Regions from separate parts of the Brevibacillus nigriterrae genome, predicted to be linked through region 1. Evidence: predicted binding sites of a transcription regulator. Region 1 holds the regulator's gene; the other holds the start of a gene.
What was found. The regulator NrdR, encoded in region 1, represses ribonucleotide reductase genes. The targets are predictions, from matches to a motif close to AACACNATATATNGTGTT.
Positions count from the first base shown of each region.

Region 2: the regulator NrdR is predicted to act here: its motif matches at 5,245-5,262, upstream of ACPW7N_RS16690 (adenosylcobalamin-dependent ribonucleoside-diphosphate reductase).

Region 1 is NZ_JBNCMT010000002.1:82,686-90,853, forward strand. It holds gene ACPW7N_RS02150 (YdcF family protein) at 1-405, shown strand, start outside; gene ACPW7N_RS02155 (hemerythrin domain-containing protein) at 440-997, opposite strand; gene dnaI (primosomal protein DnaI) at 1,180-2,118, opposite strand; gene ACPW7N_RS02165 (DnaD domain protein) at 2,119-3,618, opposite strand; gene ACPW7N_RS02170 (ABC transporter substrate-binding protein) at 3,716-5,395, opposite strand; gene nrdR (transcriptional regulator NrdR) at 5,392-5,898, opposite strand; gene ACPW7N_RS02180 (HD-GYP domain-containing protein) at 6,042-7,163, shown strand; gene ACPW7N_RS02185 (S-layer homology domain-containing protein) at 7,213-8,168, opposite strand, start outside.
Region 2 is NZ_JBNCMT010000022.1:66,891-75,058, forward strand. It holds gene ACPW7N_RS16660 (2-hydroxyacyl-CoA dehydratase subunit D) at 1-457, shown strand, start outside; gene ACPW7N_RS16665 (acyl-CoA dehydratase activase) at 485-1,252, shown strand; gene ACPW7N_RS16670 (MATE family efflux transporter) at 1,293-2,681, shown strand; gene ACPW7N_RS16675 (lipoate--protein ligase family protein) at 2,853-3,683, shown strand; gene ACPW7N_RS16680 (hypothetical protein) at 3,776-4,315, shown strand; gene dat (D-amino-acid transaminase) at 4,372-5,211, opposite strand; gene ACPW7N_RS16690 (adenosylcobalamin-dependent ribonucleoside-diphosphate reductase) at 5,409-7,952, shown strand.

The DNA of each region.
Region 1 (8,168 bases):
GACAAAGCAATTTCGCTTTATGAGGAAAAATATGTTCCGATGATAATAGTCAGCGGTGGTCTTGGCGATGGCAAACAAATCGACGAGGCGACCGCTATGCAGCGTTATCTGGTTGAACATGGAGTTCCTGAATCAGCGATACTGAAAGAAAACGAATCTCGTGATACGGTTCAGAACCTGACATTCAGCCAGCGCATCATGACGAAACATCAGATGAACACAGCGTTAGTCGTGAGCCACGGATTTCACTTGGCCCGCTCGGTTGAGATTGCCAGAACTGTTGGAATTGACGCATTTCCGATTGCCGTAGAGACTCATGTCCTGTTCATTCCTTATTTTTATGCCAGAGAGGTACTAGCCTATACCGTCTGGCTCCTGGAAAAAACGGAAACCCCCAAGTGGTAACATTTCAGCCACTGTGGGGGTTTTTCATTTTGTTTTATACGTTTAATGCTGCACGACGAGCATCTTCTTCGGCTACATCTTTAGCAACGGCAGCCAACTCTTCATCTGTGAGAATCGCACTGAACATCGGGAAAAGGTAATGGTCTTCCTTTTCGATGTGCTTTTTGAGCAAATAAGCAAGCAGGTTCACTTTTTGAACCAGTTCTTTGGATGGATTAGCTGGGTCATGATCGGCAAACATTTGGGTCGCCTCTTGGTGATGCTTGCGAATCATATTATGCTCACTGTACAGCTTGGCTGCAGGACCTGCTTCACCTTCTGCAATGTGATTCGCCAGTCTTGGCAAAATGTATTCTTCCTCATACAGGAAGTGGTGATCCAGCTCGGTGCCGATCACTTCGAGAGCCAACTTGTAGATCTCTTCGTTGTATCCCTCACGAACCTTGTCCATCAGACCTGCCGCTTCTGCATGCTCATCGATAAAGGAGTGCAGCTCAGGAGAAACAATTTTTTTGATTTGTTCTACTTCATATTTATTTGATTTTTGCCAGTCGGATAGATCCAGTTTCGGTTGGTAAACAGGTTTTTCCATCGTTACAATTCTCTCCTATTGGTAAAAGTTGAGTAATATCGAACACAATTCTCATTTATTGTACTGCCAGAACGACACAACGTTTGTGTTTTTTATCACACGTGGGTATGTTTACCAGTTGCCTTTGGCCGTATTGTCATTTTTTCTCCACCAAATAGCTGGTTTTATCTACAAGCAAGTGTTTACTCCTGTTTTCTCCGGTTATCTCCTTCGATCAGGTACACATCGACAAAGTGGCGTATCCGCTCCATGATCCGGCGTCCTTTGGTATTCTCGATCCGGTTTCCGTTGCTGATCGACAGGTGATCCTCCAGCTCATCAAAAGAGTAGTTCGATGTGTACAGAGTTGACAGATTTTTGTTTACCCGGTGATGCAAAATGACACCGAGCACTTCATCCCGAATCCACGGCGTCAGATTCTCTGCTCCCAGATCATCCAGAATCAAGACAGGAATCTCCTTTAACAGCTCCAGCTTGGACGTATAGGAATGATCCGCCAAAGACTCTTTAACTTCCCGGATAAAGTCAGGCACATACACCATTAGCGAGGCGATCCCTCGGCGAGAAAGCTCCCGGGCTACCGCTCCCATCAAATAACTTTTGCCTACTCCAAACGGGCCATGCAGATAGAGCCCCTTCATCTTTGTATCTTTCTCGTACTCTCGGCAAAACCGCATAGCAGCCGCAACAGCCTGCCGGTTCACATCATCGATATCCAATGTCTCAAAAGTAGCAGAGAACGTCTCTTCTGATACATAATAGCTGCGCATTAAGCGACGTGTCTTCACTTCTTCTTCATGTGCCATTTGCTTTGGACAAGGGGAAATTGCGCTAAGGATCTGGTTGTTCAAAACATCCAGACGGGCAAAATGACCTCTCACAAGGTTCGGACATTTTTCAAGGCCCGGACAATTCTGGCACCAATACTGATCCTTCACCGCTTCATACACGGTGGAGAGTGAGCGAAGAAAATCCTCTCTCGAAAGCGTAGGATGCGATTGCTGAAAGGATTTCAAATATGCCGATGAGCGCAGCATTTTGTCCAACTGCTCTTCAGGAGTAAGCAAATTCCTCGGATTTCGCTTCGCTAATTCACCCATAAATTGTGAAATTGGTTCCATCTATTTATCCCCTCCCCCTTCTGAATTCCGCAATGATTCCAGCATGGCCCGAAGCTCCGGATCATCCATGACGGTTTTGCGTTTTTTGCCTGGCGGACTCGTGCTTTCTGCCTTGTCTGCTTCTTTTTCCTGCTCCCGCTTCAGTTGGCGCTCTACTGATGCAGGTAATTTATCCTCAATGACTCCCCGACCGGACTTTCGGCCAGCAGAGGCAGTGTCTCTTTTTCCAGTTTTCGCTTTTTCTTGCGACTTTTCTTGTGCTTTTTCGATCGCTTCCTTGCGTGCTTCCGAACGCTCCAGAATCACCTTGACTGCATCATCCACCGTTGAAATCTGCTTTGCCTTCCAACTGTCTCGAACTGTTTCCACGTACGCTTTTGGCAGCTCCATTTTGGTCTCACGCAAAGCGTAGATCAACAGGGCATTCACTACCTCTGGTGAGAGGAAATCCTGGAATACGAGAGATTCTGCCCGTTCCAGATAAGCTTTGTTGATCCTTCCGCCAATGGCACTCTCCAACAAATCCAACGGGGAAAGCTGGCGACAGATTCGAGCGAAAGCAGCACTTCCTGGTTCAGGCAACTGGCCCGTGGATAAATCTTGTGAGGCAATCTGCAAGGCCTCTCTGCTAATTCGTCCGTCGACGTACTTTTCAATGAACCGTTTTCGGACGGCTTGTTTGTCCAGATTTCCTTGTGTATCGAACAGGCTCCAATCGTTTAGCTCCTGCCCAAGCTGCCAAGTGCTGATCCGATAAAAGTGCAGCAAGGCAAAGAAAAATTCAATATTTTCCTTGATCAGAACTCGATTGGCTTCAATATGCCGGGGCAAGTTTAATCGAATAAAAGAGAGATCCAGCGCAGGATTTGCCTCTGCTTCAAACTCTCCGTTCATTGGAGAAGCCGGGTATTGATTGTTCATCTGTATAAAAAACTGATCGGTCTCCGTCCCTTGTCTCACATGAATCTCTGACTTGGACAAGGAGTGAAACACCTCATAAAAACGCTTGGTGATGTTCTCTTCGTAAGGATACTGGCGATCCAGCTCATGTACGAGCGAATCAGCAAATCTGCGCCGAATCTGCTCATATCTCGCTTTTCCTACCTGGTTCAGCAGCATGACGGGCCAGATGTCTTCCTGAAAAAATTGATAAGGTGTTAATGGTGGTTTTACCATGTATTCGTAAAAGTAATCGCCGTCCCGGTTCTCCCGTCTGCGCACCTCCAGCAGTCCCATCGCTTCCAGACGTTCCCGTGCAGAAAGCAGACGGTCCAGTGAAAGGGAGGTAACTCCCATCAGACTGCGATGCGTTCCCTCTGCTACCGCCCCGCTCATTTCCTGTACGTCGTGCACAAAAAATTGATAGAGAGAGTAAGAGGTTGTCCCGATTAACGGCAGATAGAGATGAGCGACAAAGCCCATCTCGGCGAAACTGACTGGTCGAATGGTACGCACCATATAACGATCATTGGGAGTAAGCTCGTTCCATACAACTCGCATCCTAGTTAAGTCCTTCCTGAACGGGTATCGTAACTCTTATTATACCATTCTTGGGAGAGGGGAAGTAGGGAAGCGAATGGAAGAATCCAAAATCAATTCATTCTACCCACCAGGTATGGATGCTGGCAAAGGGATTGTGACCAAGCGGCTCCTCGATTCCTTTTACATGGGATGAAACATAGTACAACTGGTTGATTTGCACAAGAGGAAGGATGGGCAAGTCAGCCGCAACCCTTTGTTGCCAGTTGGTAAAAATCGCTTTGCGTTCCTTGGAATCAAGAAATAGCTGACCTCTCTCCAGCAGCTTGTCAGCACTGGCACTCTCATAGCGGGAGGCATTTAGCCCTAATTCGCCTACCTTCTCCTTGCTGTGAAACAATGCTTGCAGTTCGCCAGGATCGTCTGCATAACGCCAGGAGTATACATACAAATCCGTGGGACTGCCCCCAAAAAGATAGGAGACGAACTGATCGTGTGGCAACGGCTTTAGCGTAAGCTGGATGGGTAAATCAGCCCATGCCATCTTCATTTTCTCTACAAGCTGCGTGCGAAACTCACTGTCACACGGATACGTGAGTACAAGCGTAAGTGGACTTTCCTTGGTGTATCCCTTGGCTGCAAGTGTCTTGCGTGCCTCCTTCACCTGATTGGAAGGAAATTGCCCTGCATGATAGGCAAAGGAAGCCTGCGGCAATATGCTTTTCACCTGTTCAACGATTGGTTGGTAGGTGTCGGGAACAATTTGCTCAGTCGAAAGGGCTTGTGCCAGAGCCAGACGAATGGACAGATCACTCACCTTTTTACTTTGTAAATTAAACCCAAGGATTGTATAACCATTTCCTGGTGCTGATTTGAGTGAGGCTTTTGCGGCATCTTGCCCTGACAATGATTGCGCAAAGGATGGAGAGACGCCACTCCAATGAATCTTTCCCTGAAGCGTGTCAGGGCCTGCCGTCGCTGCACCTTCCCGAACGATGCGAATTGCTTTTAGCCTCGGTGTCCCTTTCGCAAAATAAGGATTGGGAGCTAATTTCCACTCATCCGATTTCATTTCTTTTATGATAAACGGGCCTGCTCCGATGATCCGCCCTGACTCAGACAGATTATGTATTTGGTCTACTGTCTTCCCCGCTAATTGATGCTTTGGTAGCAGAGGAGCCGTCAAAGCAGTCATAAATCCAATCTGATTGCGCTCCAGAGTGATGCGAACCATCCGCTTGCTGGCATCCTGAGTAATTCCCGAAATCGTTGCAGATTTGCCGCTTCGGAACGGAGAAACTCCCTGAACCAAATGCATCTGTTTACGCCAAATACCGTAGTAATCGGGTCTTGCATACGTCTGGTAGGTAAAGACGATGTCTGCCGTAGTCACTTCTCTCCCATCCGACCAGCGTAAGCCAGGGGGAAGAATCAGCTCAACGATTGGTTTTCCTTTCTGCGGGTTGATAACACGATACCCGGATGCCAGGTTCGGGACAATCAATTGTTGGTCGTTATAAGACAATAGCCCCCGGTAGCCAATCAACTCGTAAGGATTGAGGAAAGCCTCTTTTTTGGAAACGCCAAATGGATCAAATGATGGCATGCGCTCAAGGGAGCCTATGACCAATTCACCTGATCCTCTGGGTGTTGTCTGTTCTCTTTTCTGCAAAAACTTGAATTCATGCTTCTGTACGCCAAAGTTCGTTTGATCAACCGCTTGCTGTCCATGCTGGTAACATCCGCCGAGGATTACTAAGGTGCTAAATAACCATACAGACAGCATTCGTTTCATCATTCTTCTTCAGGCCCTCCCTTGATGTTGGAGAATTTGTGCGGGTGGCTGCGGGCTTGTCCCAGCAGCTCTTCCAGTTCACGCATGAATACGTTGATATCACGGAACTGACGGTACACTGACGCAAAGCGCACATAAGCCACTTCGTCTACGTAGTATAACCGCTCCATTACCATTTCTCCCACATCTTTGCTCGGGATTTCTGATTTTGCCAAGGCCTTCAGTTCTTTTTCAATTTCATTTACCAGATTTTCCAAAGCTTCCAGTGAAACAGGGCGCTTCTCACACGCACGAATCAATCCACGAAGAATTTTGTCTCTGCTGAATTCTTCACGGGTTCCATCCTTCTTGATGATCAAGAGTGGCGTCTCTTCGATCACTTCAAAAGTGGTAAATCTCCGCCCGCATTCCTCACATTCTCTTCTGCGGCGAATCGACCGATTGTTGTTAAACGGTCTCGAATCCAGGACTCTAGTCCCATTATATTCACAAAACGGACACAACATATACCATCAGCTCCAGTAAAGTCAATACTTTGTTTCAGTCTCCCTCATCTTATATTCCTAGTCAAGTCAAATCCTTCTACCTATTCTCTTTATTTCTGGAAACTTCTACAATAAGAGTACCACCAAAGCGAGGAGGGCTTGTAATGCGCTTACTTACAATCGGACAAGTCCGAACTGGAATGAAATTGGCTAAAACGCTCTATACCCCTGATGGCAAGGTACTGCTTGGCGCAGGTATGGTTTTAAATGATAGACTGATCCAGGGTCTTTTGAAAAGTAGAGTTGATTCGATCTTTATTGAAGACGATCGTACTTCTGATATTATTGTTCGCGATGTCATTAAACCACAAACCCGTCAAGCTGCCATAGAAACAATTCAAAAAACGGTGAAACAGATCACCAATACTAACAAAATTGCCCGTCGTGTCTCCGTCAAAGATATGGGAATGCACTTTCAGCAAGTCTTCCATGCCATCTTAGGCGATATTATGGGTAATGAGGAAATTCTTTCTCATCTCTCGAGTATCTCACAGCACTCTGGTGGTATGTATCATCACTCGGTCAACGTTGCAGTCTTGTCTACAGCGATCGGCATGTCGCTTGGCTACAACAGACAGCAACTGACTGAGCTCGGTATCGGTGCACTCCTTCATGATATCGGCAAAATTGATCTTCCAAAAGAACTGCTGGACAAAAATACTCGCTGGACGCAAGAAGAAATTGAAATCAGTAAACAGCATTCGATGAATGGGTTCAACATCCTTCGTAAACAGCACGACCTCTCTCTTCTGTCTGCCCATGTAGCCCTTCAGCATCATGAGCGACTGGACGGCAGCGGTTATCCGCAGGGGCTGAAGAAAAACCAGATTCATGAGTACGCTCAAATCGTAGGAATCTGTGATGTATACGACTCGCTGACTACCCCAAGACCGTGGCGCAGACGGTTTATGCCACAGGATGCCTTGGAGTATCTGCTCGGTTCAGGAGGCCATCTCTTCTCCCATCACCTAATTGATGCGTTCCGCCGCCACATTGCCATCTTCCCGCTTGGTAGCGGAGTCGTGCTGAACACAGGAGAAACAGGCGTCATCTGTAAAATCGATCCTGACTACTGTCATCGTCCGACAGTACGTATTCTAAAAGACGGCCGTGGAAATGATATTCGCTTACCCTATGAGATTGATCTGAAAGAAGAATTGCGAATGCACATCATTGGATTCGAAGATGAAGAGCTTTTCTCTGTAAAACAAGCGGCAAGTCAATAATACCCGAAACCCCCTCACTTCCGGCATTTGCGGAAGGAGGGGGTTTTTACTATTCACTACCGAATTTTTTGATTAATTGACTATACAGTTGGGCCAACTCCGCTCTCGTAAGCGGCTCGGAAGGCTGGAATTCTTTGGCCGACTTCGGTTGAATGAGACCTAATGAGCTTGCAATCACTGCGGCAGGGGCACTTTTGGCATCCACGTCTGCAAAATGATTGGCAAAAATCTCTTTGTTTTCCAATAAAGGCTTATACCCGACAAAATTGACAATCAGCTCGGCTGCTTGCAATCGAGTCATCGGTTGGTCAGGCTGGAATTGCCCTTTGCTATTCTCAATTAACCCCATTTGTACAGCTTGCTGGATAAACCCATAGTACGGATGCTTCAGAGGTACATCCGCAAACTGAATCTCTGCTGTTTCTTCATCCCAATCATTTCGGTAACGGTGGTGGAATTCAATTCGGTTGGTCATTTTAACCAGTGCTGAAACAAATTCACCTCTGGTCACCACTCGATCAGGCTCAACCTTTCCGTCTGTTACTTGCAAAATGCTATGCTCGATTGCAAAAGAGAGAGCGTCAGACTGCGGGTGACTGGCCAAATCTTCCGGGGACTTTTGCAGTTTTTGCAGCTCATTGAAGTTGATCCATTTGCCCGTATTCGCATCTACTACCCCTGTATCTCCAACATAACGATAGACCAGAATTGGCGCTGTACTTTCTACTGGACCTCCGTATCGATAATTGAAGCCAGCCTGGAAGTACGTAAGCATCACCTTTTTCTCTTTGCCCTCTACTTCGACTGCTTGCTTGGCATCGATTGACGGGTTAGTATTTCCCTCAGGTGCTTGAGCTCCTTCCCGTCCCGTGTGCAATTGAACCGGTTCTCCGTCACGAGGATCAATTTCTACAGACATACTCTGATCCTCTACCGGAATTCCTTTATGCAGCCACCCAAAGCGAATGGAATATGCTCTCTCCCCATCTTTAAACATCTGTTTTT
Region 2 (8,168 bases), on a different contig from region 1:
GACTCTTGAGAAATTGGAAGCGAAAGAAACAGCGCCAAGGAAAAAGCGGTTGATATGGGTTGGACTCGCACCGGACCAATCCCACGAGTTGGTTCAATATTTGGAGAACAAAATTGAACTCATTTACTGGACCACCTATTGGGAAGGTAATTTGATGCTGCTTGACCCAGAGCGGCCATTGGAAAGCATGGCAGAACGTTCCATCTCGTATTTGTGGAATGCCAACAGAATGACAGATCAAACCGCGGTTGTCTGCGAACAAAATCATATCGATGCCATCCTTTTGGTAAATACATGGGGTTGCAGAAATATGATGGGACTTAGTCAAGCGGTCCGTGAAATGGCTTCAAAAAATAAGATAAAATGTCTTTCGGTTGACGTGGACATTCGGGACAAAAACAATTATTCGTTCCCACAAGTGAAAAATCGTATCGATGCATTTTTGGAAATTATCTAATTTTAAGAATAAAAGGAGACGGGAAAAATGATTACAGTAGGAATTGATATTGGCTCACTCTCAACCAAATCGGCTATTTTGAAAGACAAAAAAGAAGTCCTTGCCTATGATGTCATTTTTACCGGCGGCAACAACAGGGAGTCTGCTGCGCAGACCTTCCGGAATGTAATTGAAAAAGCTGGACTGAACGAAAGTGATATTGACGTTGTCGTTACTACCGGTTATGGCAGAGAAAATGTGCCGTTCTCAAATAAAAATTTTTCCGAAATCACTTGCCATGCGAAGGGCATGCATTTCCTGAATCCTGAAATCCGCACGGTTCTTGATATTGGCGGGCAGGACAGCAAGGCGATACAGCTTGACGATGAAGGGAATGTGCTTAATTTTTTGATGAATGACAAGTGTGCAGCAGGTTGCGGAAGATTCCTGGATATTATCGCGCGGGCACTTGATGTCGATCTTGCAGAAATGGGGGAAATTTCTACCAGATCAACCAATGCGGCGCGGATCAGTAGCATGTGCTCTGTTTTTGCCGAAACCGAGGTTGTCTCTTTGGTAGCTGTAGGCACACCTACTCCTGATATCATTAAAGGCGTCCATGATTCTATCGCTACCAGATCCATTGCATTGCTGAAGTCGGTGGGTATCCGCGCCCCGCTTGGAATGAGCGGCGGAGTGGCCAAGAATATCGGGATCATTAACTCTCTTGAAGAAAAAATGAACATGAAAGTCCATGTGACTGCGTATCCCCAAGTGACTGGAGCGATCGGTGCAGCTTTTCTCGGACAACAATAAGAGTGAATAATCGGGATCCATAAAGGGGGATATTACTTGGATGGATCAAACAGCCGCACCGGAAAAAATCTCGTATAAAAAAATCATCAGCGTCACGTATCCCATAATTTTATCGATGTTTTCCATCAATATCATGATATTTGTTGACCGGGCATTCATTGCTCAGTACGATATCACGCAATTTGCGGCAGTTATGCCGGCCAGTAATGTGGCAACATCTCTGGCAAGTATCTTTCTGGGGGTTGTAGGGTTTTCCTCCACCTTAATTTCCCACTTTTACGGTGCTGGCGATAGGAATAACTGCAGTAAATCCTTGTGGCAGGGAGTCTACATAAGCTTGCTCGCATCTCTTATTCTGCTCCTTACTGCGCCCGTTTTTAGTTCGGTTTTTTCACTGATGGGACATAGCGGGGAACTACTGATCTATGAAAAGCAATTTTTTTACCTGATGATCTTTGCCAACTGTGTACAGATTCTGATTGCCGCGTTTTCAAGCCTGTTTCGGGGTGTGGGCGATACCAAAAAGATCCTGTATGTTGCGGTGATATCCAACATTTGCAACATTGTTCTGGATTGGCTGCTGATTTTCGGTAATTGGGGCTTTCCAGAGCTGGGTGGAATCATGGGAGCCGGTATTGCTACCTTAATTAGTTGTTTCATTAATTTGGCGATCACCATCCTAATGCTTTGTTCCAAGTCCTATAAAGCTGGCTTTCAGGTCTTCAAGAACCTTTCGTTGGATCGCGAGTTGTTCGTGAAAATATGGAAGTTCGGCTTGCCTTCGGGAATTCAGTCCTTTGTAGGCACCGCCTATTTCAGCATGCTGCTGCTCATCATCGGGAAATCGGGGGAAAGTGATATCACCGCGGCAAATATCGTTTTTACGATTGAAGGCTTATCCATCTTTCCGATATGGGGGCTTGGCAATGCGCTGAGTATTCTGGCTGCACAGGAGAGAGGCGGGGGAAGGATAGAGAATATTTCGGTCGTCCTGAAAAAGGGCTTATGGCTTGCGCTGGGATTTAATGTGCTGATCATCGTTTCGTTTAATGTGTTTCCAGATTTTCTGGTATCCATTTTTCACGCAAAAGGCAGCCAAGGGTATGACCTGATCCGGGATATTACCATTCCGCTCGTCAGACTGACATCACTGTGGATCATCATTGATTCCGTTCAGATCGTCATCGGAAGTATCCTGAAGGCGACGGGCGACACCCTGTTTATGATGAAGCTATATTTGATCGCACCCATTCTCTTCTATTTGCTGCTTCCTTATCTCACCTACATCGTGGCGGGCTACTCCTTATTCTGGGTATGGATCGAGCTGTTACTCTTTACCGTAGTCATGTTAGTTCTCGTGACCAAAAGATACACCGGTGGGAAGTGGCGCAATATCGAGGTATTAAACAAGCAGTCGTTGACCACCTGATAAAATTAAACTCCCTCCCGATAAAACTATCGGGAGGTTTTTTTATGCAAACAAATAACTCAAATAGTTACACTTTCATATGGAAGAGACCTTGTCCACCCCTAGGTGAGAGGATACAATGGGGATGGGTTAGGAAACAGGTTTGTTATGATTGAAAAGGAGGAACACCAAATGGAACAATGGCGCTACATAGTAACAGAGCCAATGTCACCTGCGATGAACATGGCAATCGACGAAGCAATTCTTATTCTACACAGTGAAGGAAAAGTACCGCCAACCGTTCGTTTTTATACATGGAACCCTGCAACACTATCGATTGGATACTTCCAAAAGTCGGAGAAAGAAATCGATCTGGATGCCGTTCGTGAACATAAGCTTGGTTTTGTAAGGCGGCCTACTGGTGGTCGAGCAGTCCTGCACGATCAAGAGCTTACCTACAGTGTGGTCGTTTCTGAGGATCATCCCAAAATGCCTGCGAGTGTGACAGAAGCGTATCAGGTCATCAGCACGGGGCTGTTGCACGGCTTCCATCAGCTTGGTTTGCAAGCAGAGATGGTTTCTCTTGCCAGTGAAGAAGAGAAGGAGAAATACAGTTCTCCAGGCTCGTCGGCTTGCTTTGATTCTCCTTCCTGGTATGAATTGGTGGTTGAGGGCAAAAAGGTGGCAGGAAGTGCTCAAACACGCCAGAAGGGTGTCATTTTGCAACATGGCTCCATTTTGCTGGATATGGATGTTGAGCTGTTGTTCTCGTTGTTGAAATTCCCGTCTGAACGTGTCAAACAACGGATGATCGACAGTTTTGTGCAAAAAGCTGTCACTATTAATGAAGTAAGTGGCCGAACAGTTTCATTGGAAGAGGCAATTGAAGCCTTCCGCAAAGGATTTGCTTCGGGGCTAGAGGTAGAATTGGTAGAGCAGCCATTAACAGAGGAAGAACTGAAGCTGGCCCAGGAATTGGCAGAAACCCGTTATGCTACAGATGAGTGGAACTTCCGCAGATAGGCAGACATACAATTTGAGAAGGGGTAGGTATGATCCTGTCCTTTTTCGTATGTAAATTGCATGATGTTGGATGAAGAAGAGAGGGTGGAGCCATGGATGAAACTCTATACCTTGTGATCTATCCAATTTTGCTGATAAGCGTGCCGATTTATTTTGTACTATCGAGAAAAGAAGCAAAACACAAGCGAAACATCAAGTGGTGTATAGTACTTTTGCTAATTACTATAATAGGAGTAGAGGCAATCGATACTTTTACCATTAAGCCCTCCCGAATTTCCGGCAACGGCAATCCGGGTATACTGGTGATTCTAGCCAATGTCCCCTACTTTATCGGGTTTCAATTGTCATTTGGTTTTTTGTTCGGCAAGTGGATCGAAAAGTTCTCCAAAATCAAACGAGTTTGGATTTTCGGGACGACAGTTTTGCTACTCGGTTTGTTCATCTGGATTTCAGCAGAACATGCACAGAGACTTTATGAAACGTTGGCAATGTATCATGAGCCGAATGTTTATAGGGGCCGACTAAATCAGTACACCAACACAGTATTTATCAATCTGTACACCTTGTTCACAACGATTTTTCTCAACATGATGCTGGTTCAGTTGATAATAGGCAAAGAGAAAAAAGAGTAAACATACCAACACATGGGGTATGTTTACTCCTTCTTTTTGCATCAATTAGCATAAAACTATCGGTAGATCTGTTGTTCGAATGCTTCCTGTAATTTACGCACAATGGGGCCGACCTCATCCGTTCCCACTGGTGAATGATCGATAGCGATAATGGGTGTTAGCTCACTCGTCGTTCCTGTCAAGAATGCCTCATCTGCCTGACGGAAGAAATCCAGAGTGAATGGCTCTTCTTTCACCGGAATTGCCAGAGATGCAGCTAATGCAAGCACTGTTGACCGAGTAATACCATGCAGGATCAGGTTGGTAGCAGGATGGGTATAAAGTGTTCCGTCCTTTACAGCAAACAGATTGGAGGCACTGCCTTCCGTCACGGTTCCTCCCCGATGGAGAACCGCATCATGTACGCCAGATGACTTCGCAGCTTGCTTGGCAAGGACAGCCCCGAGCAGGTTCAAACTTTTGATATCACAGCGAAGCCAACGAATGTCTTCTGCGGAGATCACCTTTATTCCTGATTTCAACTGAGCCATCGGACGATCTTTTTTGCGCAAATAAGCAGTCAATGTCGGTTTTGTGTCATTGGGAAATTCAAATTGTCGCTCTGCCGCACCTCTAGTGATCTGCAAATAGAGGACAGCGTCATCGGCAGATGTAATATTGTTTTTCAACAAGAGTTCACTACCTATTGCTTGCAGCTCTTCAAAAGTCCATGGCAATACGATATGTAGTTCTTTGGCGCTACGTTGCAAGCGGACCAAATGTTCTTCTAATTGGTAGTATTTTCCCTTGTATATTCTCACGACCTCATAGATGCCATCTCCGAACTGATAGCCCCGATCTTCTGGATGAATCGGTAGGAAATCGGCCTCAAACCAAGCCCCGTTAACATAGTACATTTGTCAACCCTCCAAAGTCCCAAATTTAAAAAATACACAATATGTTGTGGTATTTTTATGAAGAAACAGTTATTGAATCAACATATAGAATAAATAGGTTGAACCAAATAGCAACATATGGTATCGTTAAATCCGGCTCTACTAACGATAACAAATCAATAATAGAGTTTCAAACTGAAATCTTCGGGGGGAGAAGAATGTCAGCAGCAATAGAATCTCGACGTCTAGAAGGATTAAGTGAAAAAATCTTCCTGGATCGTTATGCCATGAAAGATCTTGATTTTAACAAAACCAAGGTTGGGGATACCGTACTTGTACTCACCAAAGACGATCCTCGCTTCCCGCAAAAGGAAGTAGGAGAAGTTCTCTCCATCGATGGAAAAGAAGCAACCATCCTCTTACGCAGTGGTGATACCATTCAGGCACCACTCGAAAGAACAACCAAGCCGCTTGAATTGAGCCCGGAAGATATGTGGGACAGGCTGGCACGCTCTCTCGCAGCGGTTGAAAAAACACCTGAGAAACAACTAGAATGGGAACATAAATTTCGTGAACTTCTCGATGACTGGAAATTAGTTCCTGGTGGACGGATCGCAGCAGGCGCAGGAGCAAACGATGAACTGACTCTCTTTAACTGCTATGTAATCCCGTCACCACACGATTCCCGTGGTGGAATCATGGACACATTAAGCCAAATGACAGAAATCATGTCACGTGGCGGTGGCGTAGGAATCAACTTATCCAGTCTGCGCCCACGCCGTGCACTCGTCAAAGGCGTGAACGGTTCCTCTAGTGGTTCCGTATCATGGGGCGGATTGTTCAGCTACACAACTGGACTAATTGAGCAAGGCGGTAGTCGCCGTGGAGCATTGATGCTCATGCTTAACGATTGGCATCCAGACCTGAATGAATTTATTACCGTGAAACAAACCATGGGACTGGTAACGAATGCAAACCTGTCCGTATGCGTATCCAACGGCTTCATGAAAGCTGTGAAAGAAGATCTGGATTGGGATCTTGTCTTCCCGGATACATCTGACCCTGACTATGAAACCGAATGGGACGGGAACCTTACCAAATGGCGTGAGGAACTCGGTAAACCTGTGAAAGTATACAAAACCGTACGTGCTCGTGATATCTGGCACACGATCATTGAATCTGCCTGGAAGTCGGCTGAACCGGGTATCGTATTCATGGAATACTACAACCAGATGTCGAATAGCTGGTACTTCAACCCAATCATCTGCACGAATCCATGCGGCGAACAGGGATTGCCAGGATGGGGCGTTTGTAACCTTTCTGCCATTAACCTGTCTAAGTTCACAGCAGATGGTGAAGTAGAGTGGGACAAGCTAGCAACAGCCGTTCGTTACGCTACTCGCTTCCTCGACAACGTAATTGATGCGACACCATATCATTTCGAAGAGAACAGACGCAACCAACAAAACGAGCGCCGTGTGGGCCTTGGCACAATGGGTCTCGCTGAAATGATGATTAAACTGGGCATTCGCTACGGCAGCCCGGAATCATTGGAATTCCTTGACAAGCTGTATAACTTTATTGCGCGTGAATCGTATCTCGCATCTGCTGAGATCGCTGAAGAAAAAGGAAGCTTCCCGATGTTCGATCGTGATAAATTCCTGCAAAGCGGCTTCATGAAGCAATTTGACGAAGAAGTTCGTTCTGCTATCTATGAAAAAGGCATTCGCAACGTAACATTGTTAACCCAAGCTCCAACGGGATCAACTGGAACAATGGTAGGTACTTCAACAGGTATTGAACCATTCTACGCATTCGAGTTCTATCGTCAAAGTCGTTTGGGAACAGACAAACAATATGTGCCGATTGCCAAAGAATGGTTAGAAGCGAACCCAGGTGAAGAGCTCCCTGACTACTTCGTTAGTGCCATGAGCTTGTCTGCTGAAGACCATGTCCGTGTTCAAGCTGCGATTCAGACATGGGTAGACTCTTCCATCAGTAAAACGGCGAACGCTCCGCACGATTTCACGGTAGAAGACACCAAAAACCTGTACGAGCTTGCTTTCGATCTCGGTTGCAAAGGTGTAACCATTTACCGTGATGGAAGCCGTGATACACAGGTATTAACTGTAAGCAAAGATGAAGAGAAGAAGGAAACAGCAGTAAATACAGAACAAGCTGAGGAAACGGCTCTCATTCAGAAAGCACCACATGTTGTGAAAGTGTACAACAAGCGTCCGAAGAAGTTGAGCGGCGCGACTTACAAGATGAGAACACCGCTCGGCAAAGCATACATTACAGTAAATGATATTGATGGTGCTCCATTCGAAGTGATTGTGAATGTGGGCAAAGCTGGTAGTGACGTATTTGCGATGTCTGAGGCACTCGGCAGAGTATCAACGCTCTTCCTGCGTTTCGGTGAACTTCCAGATGGCAACAAGGCACGTCTTTTGATCAAACACCTCAAAGGCATTGGTGGTTCGGGAGCCGTTGGTTTTGGTGCAAACCGTGTTGAGTCCATCCCGGATGCAGTTGCGAAAGCACTCGAGATGCACCTGGACGGAGAAGACGACAACCATGCCGTGGCTGCTACTGCACCTGTAGTATACAAATCTACACCGCAACCTTCATACCAGCCTGCTGAGATTGAGGATGAATTTGCGGATACACCTGATTTATGCCCTTCTTGCGGATCAGCAACACTGATGCCAGCAGAAGGATGCAAAACTTGCACCACGTGCGGGTATTCCAAGTGCAGCTAGAATAAAGATAGTTATATCGAATCAAAATTTGGTTTTAAAAGACACCGTGTTCAAATGAACATGGTGTCTTTTTTTTATAAAAATCCATTTAATAATCCTCAACTACTTCCTCCGATTATTGCTAGTAGGAAGGAAGTAGTTTAGCAAAGAGCCGAAAAATGCCTGGTAGGGAGAATGAACGATGAAATGGAATCGCTCAAGAAAAAGGAAATATCA